2 regions of the Amphibacillus xylanus NBRC 15112 genome follow, and region 2 is predicted to be linked to the other one. Evidence: a T-box and tRNA genes for the amino acid it is inferred to sense, from the RefSeq annotation. Region 2 holds a T-box; the other holds one or more tRNA genes.

Region 1 (4,154 bases), 430 kb from region 2:
GATTGATGCTGTGGTATTCTCTGTTTCATTAACCCGTTGTCTTGCTTCTTCACCATTTAAAATTTGAACAACACCGAGTTGGAGAATTAATACTGAGAATAAAATAAAGACAAATAAAAAAAGCACATTAAGTCGTACTGGAATTTGTGCACGATTTCTCTTTTTATTTGACAAAGCGTTCACTCCCTTCGTTTACTCATTATTCAATTATAGCACGACTATCAATGTATAATAAAGGATTGTTATCTATATTTTTGACATAAAAAAGCCTGAGGCAATAATTTCACTCAGGCTGTAAATATATTATTTAGCTTCTTGGTACAGTTCCGCTACCTTATCCCAATCAACTACATTCCAAAATGCAGAAATATAGTCAGGACGTTTATTTTGATATTTCAGGTAATATGCATGCTCCCATACGTCAATACCTAATATAGGTGTCTTACCTTCCATTAATGGAGTATCTTGGTTAGGAGTGCTAGTGATGGCTAATTCTCCATTATCGACTACTAACCATGCCCAACCTGAACCAAAACGGCCTGTTGCGGCAGCAGCAAATTCTTCTTTAAATTTATCAAAGCTACCAAACTTAGCATCAATCGCTTCAGCTAGGCTACCCTGAGGACTTCCACCGCCATTTGGTGACATCAATTTCCAGAATAGACTGTGGTTTGCGTGACCCCCACCGTTATTTCTAACAGCAGTTTGAATTTCTTTTGGTAAATTGTCTATGTTTGCTAATAATTCTTCTAATGATTTATCTTGTAGTTCGCTACGACCTTCAAGTGCACCATTTAAATTCGCAACATAAGTATTATGGTGTCTCGTATGGTGTATGCTCATAGTCTCCTGATCGATGTGTGGTTCCAACGCATCATATGCGTATGGTAATTCTGGTAATTCAAATTTTCCCATTAAAAACGCCTCCTTAGATATTAAAGTGAAAGTTCACAAAATGTTCACTTTCTAACTAATTACACCTTATCAAATTCTAAATTTTTTAGCAATATTTATGCTTATTGTCATTAATATATCTATACACCAATTAAAACATGATTAAACCTAATTTTTACTTAATGATATCTTGTTCAGAATACTGATCCATTCCTTCATCTTCTTCATTTTTTGTCGTAAGCTGATTATAATCACTGTGATCTGATCCGAAATCTGATGGACTTTCAGATGTCCCATACTCTTCTAATGTTTGCCAACTATCTGTATCATCCATTTCTAACGAGCTCATAGAATAATCCATCTCTTCATCAAAATACCGCTGTTTTTGCGCATGTTCTAAGCAATGTGTAGATTCAGGACGAGCCTTTAGACGATCAAGATCAATTACTTCGCCACATGTTTCGCAGACACCATATTGGTTATTTTGAATTTGATTAAGTGCATGATTAATCGAATCTAACTCGGCCATTTCATGTGCTGCTAGAGCAATATCCTTCTCACGCTCATATAATTCAGTTCCGTGATCTCCAGGATGATTATCATAGTCAGATAATTCAGTTGAGAACTCTTCTTCCATTGCTCTTTGTTTATCTCTTTGGATCTTCTTTTTTAATAACTGTGCACGTGCTTCCAAATCTCGCTTAAATATATTTAAATCATTCTTACTCAGCAATTTCAGTCACTCCCATGACAAGATGATATATGTATTTTGCCTGATTTAAAATAACTTAAACATTAATAAAAATTTTAAATACAAAAAAACAAGTCACTGATATAAGTGACTTGTTTAAGGATGGCTCAAGACGGAGTCGAACCGCCGACACACGGATCTTCAGTCCGTTGCTCTACCAGCTGAGCTATTGAGCCAAGTATAAAATATAATGGCGGAGGAAGAGGGATTCGAACCCCCGCGGGCCGTGAAGCCCCTGTCGGTTTTCAAGACCGATCCCTTCAGCCGGGCTTGGGTATTCCTCCGCGAAATCTAAATGGTGGACCCTGCAGGACTCGAACCTGCGACCGATCGGTTATGAGCCGATAGCTCTAACCAACTGAGCTAAGGGTCCTGTATTTATAATGGGGCGACCGGTGGGGATCGAACCCACGCGTGTCGGAACCACAATCCGATGTGTTAACCACTTCACCACGATCGCCATTATGTAATCTAAAAAGAATGGTAGCGGCGGAGGGGATCGAACCCACGACCTTACGGGTATGAACCGTACGCTCTCGCCAGCTGAGCTACGCCGCCATAAAATGGCTCCACAGGTAGGATTCGAACCTACGACCGATCGGTTAACAGCCGATTGCTCTACCACTGAGCTACTGTGGAACATTTATATTGTCGCTATCAAATGTATGTATGAACTTCAGCGACGATATATAATATATCACAATAAAAATAATGAGTCAATAGATTTTATTATAAATTTTAAATATATTATTATATATTTTAAATAGGGGCACTCAGTAAGATTTACCTACTGAGTGCTTATTTTTTTAATGAATTGCTTCTGGAATCTTTTCACCAATGACTTCTTCAGCAATATTTAACGCATGATCACCGATACGCTCTAGGTTACTAATAATATCAACATAAATCATCCCTGAGTTCGGTGCACAAATACCTTCATTCAAGCGAATGATATGTTTTTTCCTAAACGTTTTTTCCATCTGATCAATTTGTGTTTCATATTCGACAACTTTTAAAGCCATTTGACGATTTCGGTCAAGCAATGATTCAACTGCCTCTTTAGTAGATTTAATTGTAATCTCAAACATCTCTTCTAAATCTTCTTTAGCTTGATCTGTTAAGATTGTTTTATTTGAAATCTTAAATTGAATTAATTCAATGATATTTTCAAAGTGGTCACCCATACGTTCAATATCACGAACACAATCAAGTAATGCAGAGTGTTTCTCACTATCTGAATCGGATAGTTGAGTTGCTGCTAAATCAATTAAATAATCTGTAATTTCTTGATCCATACGGTTAATTGTATTTTCAAGTTGTAAGGCATTGTCAGCATGTATTGATTCATGCGTTGATGCAAATAATGCTGCTTCTTCAAGTCCACGTACAGCATACATACCCATACGCACAACTTCTTCTTTAGCTTGATCCAATGCAACTGACGGAGATTGTTGAATAAAAATTGGATCAAGGTGTGTTGGCTCAATACCGAGTGATGAATCTTCACCAGGTACTAACTTTGTTACAATAAATGCTAAAACTCCGATAAACGGTAGTAATAACAATGTATTTGCGATATTAAAAATACCATGTGCAAATGCAATTGTCATTTCCGCATTTAATCCTAATGCATCTCTAATCATCGCAATTAAGTTTGTATAGGGTCCTAATAATATCATAATAATGACAGAACCTACTAAGTTAAAGACAACATGAGTTAATGCTGCTCTTCTTGCCGCAACCGCAGCACCAATCGAAGCTAGTACAGCTGTAATTGTTGTACCAACATTATTACCGAATAATACAGGTAAAGCACCCTCTAATTCAATTGCTCCCTGACCAAATAGGTTTTGTAGTATACCAATAGTTGCAGATGAACTTTGAACTACAAAGGTAAAGATCATTCCAACAAGAAAACCTAGAATTGAGTTTTCCGACATATCAACCATTAACTCATGAAATGCTTGAACCTCTCGTAATGGAGCAAGTCCATCACCCATTAATTTCAATCCGAAGAAAAGCGCACCGAAACCAAAGATAGCTTCACCAATGTTAACAATTTTTTTATTTTTAACGAAAAAGATGATTAATGCTCCTACTGCGAGGATTGGTAAGGCGTAATTTTCTAATTTAATACCAATAATAAAAGCAGTAATCGTTGTACCGATATTTGCCCCCATAATGACACCAATTGATTGTTTTAATGTCATAAAGCCAGCATTAACTAATCCTACTGTCAATACAGTTGTTCCTGAACTTGACTGAATTAATACAGTCACAATCATACCTGCAATAACACCTAGGATTGGATTGCTTGTAAATTTATCTAATATATCTTTTAGGCGATCTCCCGCTGATTTTTGTAAGCCATCCCCCATTGATTTAATACCTAATAAGAAGATTCCAAGGCCACCAAAAAATTCAAATATAATCGACATAATGTCAATTTCCATACTAGTTCATCCCTTCAAAATTTTTTACTACTATGTATGAGCAAACCAATGTCTAT
Region 2 (4,154 bases):
ATTTGCGGTCATTATTTATATTTTAATGTCTTGGTTTCCTGGTGCTCGAGAATCTTCTATTGGTCAATTTTTAAAAAACATTGTCGAACCATACTTAGAGCCATTTAGAAAGATCATTCCACCACTTGGTATGCTTGATATTTCAGGTGTTGTAGCACTTATTACATTGGAATTCGCTACACAAGGCGTTAGAGTCTTGTTTAGCTTCTTTAGATAAGGTTAAGTAGATGGGAATTTATCAACACTTTCGTAAAGATGAAGCACCGTTTATTGATCAAGTATTAAGCTGGAAAGACCAAGTAGAGAAACAATATATTACAAAATATAGTGATTTCTTAGATCCAAGAGAGCAATATATTTTTCAAAATATTATTGGACAAGATGAACAGTTTAAGTTAGTCTTTTTTGGTGGTATTCCAAATGCTGAACGAAAACAAGCTATTTTAGCTCCTTTTTATGAAGAAATTGATAGTAATAGCTTTCCGATTAGTGTGCTAACAACGAAATACCCTGCAAAGTTTGTAACGATTGAACATCGAGATGTCTTGGGTGCTTTTTTATCATTAGGACTTCTGCGAAAGAAATTAGGGGATCTTTCAATTGATCCAGATCAAGGGATCATTCAACTCATTGTTAGTGCGGATATTAGTGACTTTATTATTGCGCAATTTAATTCAATTAAGAATGCTAATGTACAATTTCAGCCAATACCATTAAGTAAAGCGATCGATTCAAAAGATGAGTGGAGTAATCACGAAACAACTGTCAGTTCGCTACGGTTAGATGTGATGATTAAACATATTTACCGATTTTCTAGAACACAAGCGTTAGAATTGATAAAAAAAGGGTATGTTAAAGTAAATTTTAAAACTGTAGAAGATCCGGCATTCATTGTCGAATCTGGTGATATGATATCTTGTCGTGGTAAAGGTAGGAGTCGATTTAATGACATTATCACGTTAACAAAGAAGCAAAATTATCGAATTTCCTATGCTCTATTAAAAAGTTGATAAATTGATTTTTTTTGCAGGAAGTTTGACTACTTATGTCGAATATAAACATAAATGACAGAAATACAATGAATGAGGAGGTGGCCATTGTGCCATTGACACCGTTAGATATTCATAATAAAGAGTTTACTAGAGGATTAAGAGGCTATGATCAAGATGAAGTAAATGATTTTCTAGATCAAGTGATTAAAGACTTTGAAATTGTAATTCGTGAAAAGAAAGAACTTCAGCGACAAGTTGAAGATTTACAAGAAAAATTACAACACTTCAATAATATTGAGGAAACTTTAAATAAATCTATTTTAATTGCTCAACAGACAGCAGAAGAATTAAAGGGTAATGCAACGAAAGAAGCACATTTAATTGTTCGTGAAGCAGAAAAAAACGCAGATCGAATTATTAATGAAGCATTAGAGAAGGCGCGTCGAATTGAAATTGAAGTTGAGGAATTGAAAAAGCAAGGTAAAGTATTCCGAACGAGATTAAAGATGCTTGTAGAGGCTCAATTGGAGTTAGTTGAGAATAATGATTGGGATAAGTTGTTACAATCTGATGAAATTACAGAGCAGATTCAAGAAAGTGATTAATTTGGTCAAGTAAAAAAACTTGACGAATTAAAGATGATTACATATAATTCATTATCATAGATAACAATTATGATTAATGAATTAATATTATACAGGCAATGCGAGAAAGAGTAGGCTATGAAATCTTTTTAAAGCGAGCTAGGAAATGGTGTAAGCCTAGTAAAAGAACTTAGTTGAAGATCATTCTCAAGCTTCCTATTTGAACACATCTGTAAGTAAATTAGGACGGTAGCATCCCGTTATGATGAAGAGTGAGTAATATATTATTTATTAAGTATTGCTAACTAGGGTGGTAACGCGAGTTCTCTCGTCCCTTTTGGGGATGGGGGAACTTTTTTTATTTGTTGATTTAGTCTAAACAACGAGAATATTGTACACAATTAGAAACTAAGGAGGTTTTCTTAATGGATTATAAGGAAACATTATTAATGCCAAAAACTGAATTTCCAATGCGAGGAAATTTACCAAACAAAGAACCTGAACTTCAAAAAGCATGGGAAGAGGATAACCTATATCAACAGGTACAAGAAAGAACAAAAGGTCGACCGCTTTTTGTCTTACATGACGGACCTCCATATGCTAATGGTGACATCCACATGGGTCATGCACTTAACAAAGTGTTAAAGGACTTTATTGTTAAGTATAAATCTATGGCAGGCTATCATGCACCATATGTACCAGGTTGGGATACACACGGATTACCAATTGAAACGGCTTTAGCTAAGAAAAAGGTTGACCGTAAGAAAATGACAACAGCAGAATTCCGTCGCTTATGTGCGGAGTATGCATTAGAGCAAATTGACAATCAACGTGCTCAATTTAAACAATTAGGTGTACGCGGTGATTGGGATAATCCTTACATTACATTAAATAAGGAATATGAAGCGGCTCAAATTGAAGTATTTGGTGAGATGGCTAAAAAAGGATATATCTATAAAGGATTAAAACCAGTTTATTGGTCTCCGTCGTCAGAATCTGCATTAGCAGAGGCAGAGATTGAATATCAGGATAAGCGTTCACCTTCGATTTATGTAGCATTTGATGTTAAAGATGGTGGCGAACTATTATCAGGTGATGAGAAATTTGTTATTTGGACAACAACACCATGGACATTACCTGCAAACTTAGCGATTGCACTTCATCCGAATTTAGACTATGTCGTTGTAAATGTGAACGATAAGAAATATATCATTGGTGAAGAACTGTTGGAAAAAGTGGCAACAAAATTAGAGTGGGCTGATTATACAATTACTAAGAAATTTAAAGGTATTGAAGCAGATCGTCTTGTAGCTAAACACCCATTCTATGATCGAGATTCATTAATCATTGTTGGTGACCACGTAACAACTGAAGATGGTACAGGACTTGTTCATACTGCACCGGGTCATGGTGAGGATGACTTTATTGTTGGTCAAAAGTATGACTTAGATGTCCTTTGTCCGGTTGATTATAAGGGTGTCTTTACAGATGAGGCTCCAGGTTTTGAAGGGGTATTCTATGATAAAGCGAATAAGATGGTTACTGATCTATTAGAAGAGAAAGGTGCACTTCTTTCACTAGACTTTATTACGCACTCATATCCACACGATTGGCGAACAAAACAACCAGTTATCTATCGCGCAACACCACAATGGTTCGCTTCGATTAAAGATTTCCGCGAAGAAATTCTAGAGGAAATCGGTAATGTTGAGTGGCTACCTAAGTGGGGAGAAACAAGATTGTATAATATGGTAAGAGATCGTGGTGATTGGGTCATCTCTCGTCAACGTGTTTGGGGTGTGCCGATTCCAGTATTTTATGCTGAGGATCAAACACCGATCATTACGGATGAAACAATTGCTCATGTGGTGAAGCTATTCAGAGAACATGGGTCTAACATTTGGTTTGAATGGGATACAAAAGATTTATTACCAGAAGGATTTACATCAGAACATAGTCCAAATGGTATCTTTACAAAAGAGACAGATATTATGGACGTTTGGTTTGATTCAGGATCTTCACACCAAGGCGTATTAGAAGATCATCCTGAATTAAGACGACCAGCTGATCTTTACTTAGAGGGATCAGATCAATATCGTGGTTGGTTTAACTCTTCAATTTCTACAGCTGTTGCTGTAACTGGGAAAGCACCATATAAGGCTGTATTAAGTCATGGTTTTACTTTAGATGGCCAAGGTCGCAAGATGAGTAAATCGATAGGAAACGTTATCGTTCCAGCTAAAATTATGAAGCAATACGGGGCAGATATTTTACGTCTGTGGGTTGCTTCTGTAGATTATCAAGCAGACGTTCGTGTATCTGATGATATTATCCGTCAAACTACTGAGGGTTATCGTAAAATCAGAAATACATTTAGATTCTTGCTTGGTAATTTAGCAGATTTTGATCCTGAAGTTAATAAAGTTGAGGATCAGCATTTAGATGAGCTAGATCGTTATATGCTTGTTAAGTTACAACAATTGATCTCAAGAGTTCTAAATGCATATGATAATTATGATTTTTCAACTGTATTTAATTTAATTCACCAATTCTGTTCTCAAGAATTGAGCTCATTCTA

The links. A T-box is a leader RNA that pairs with one kind of tRNA and senses whether it is charged. The one in region 2 lies ahead of ileS (isoleucine--tRNA ligase), so its partner is inferred to be a tRNA-Ile.
Region 1: it encodes a tRNA-Ile, which carries the amino acid that the T-box ahead of ileS (isoleucine--tRNA ligase) is inferred to sense. The anticodon was not compared.

Annotation. Positions count from the first base shown of each region.
Region 1 covers NC_018704.1:1,183,568-1,187,721, reverse strand. Annotated here, with positions in the region: gene AXY_RS05870 (peptidoglycan D,D-transpeptidase FtsI family protein) at 1-183, opposite strand, end outside; gene AXY_RS05865 (superoxide dismutase) at 304-915, opposite strand; gene AXY_RS05860 (TraR/DksA C4-type zinc finger protein) at 1,070-1,627, opposite strand; tRNA gene AXY_RS05855 (tRNA-Phe) at 1,749-1,821, opposite strand; tRNA gene AXY_RS05850 (tRNA-Ser) at 1,837-1,929, opposite strand; tRNA gene AXY_RS05845 (tRNA-Ile) at 1,942-2,018, opposite strand; tRNA gene AXY_RS05840 (tRNA-His) at 2,030-2,105, opposite strand; tRNA gene AXY_RS05835 (tRNA-Met) at 2,127-2,203, opposite strand; tRNA gene AXY_RS05830 (tRNA-Asn) at 2,210-2,284, opposite strand; gene AXY_RS05825 (Na/Pi cotransporter family protein) at 2,452-4,098, opposite strand.
Region 2 covers NC_018704.1:1,609,848-1,614,001, reverse strand. Annotated here, with positions in the region: gene AXY_RS08020 (YggT family protein) at 1-217, shown strand, start outside; gene AXY_RS08015 (YlmH family RNA-binding protein) at 228-1,010, shown strand; gene AXY_RS08010 (DivIVA domain-containing protein) at 1,100-1,597, shown strand; T-box leader at 1,687-1,915, shown strand; gene ileS (isoleucine--tRNA ligase) at 2,002-4,154, shown strand, end outside.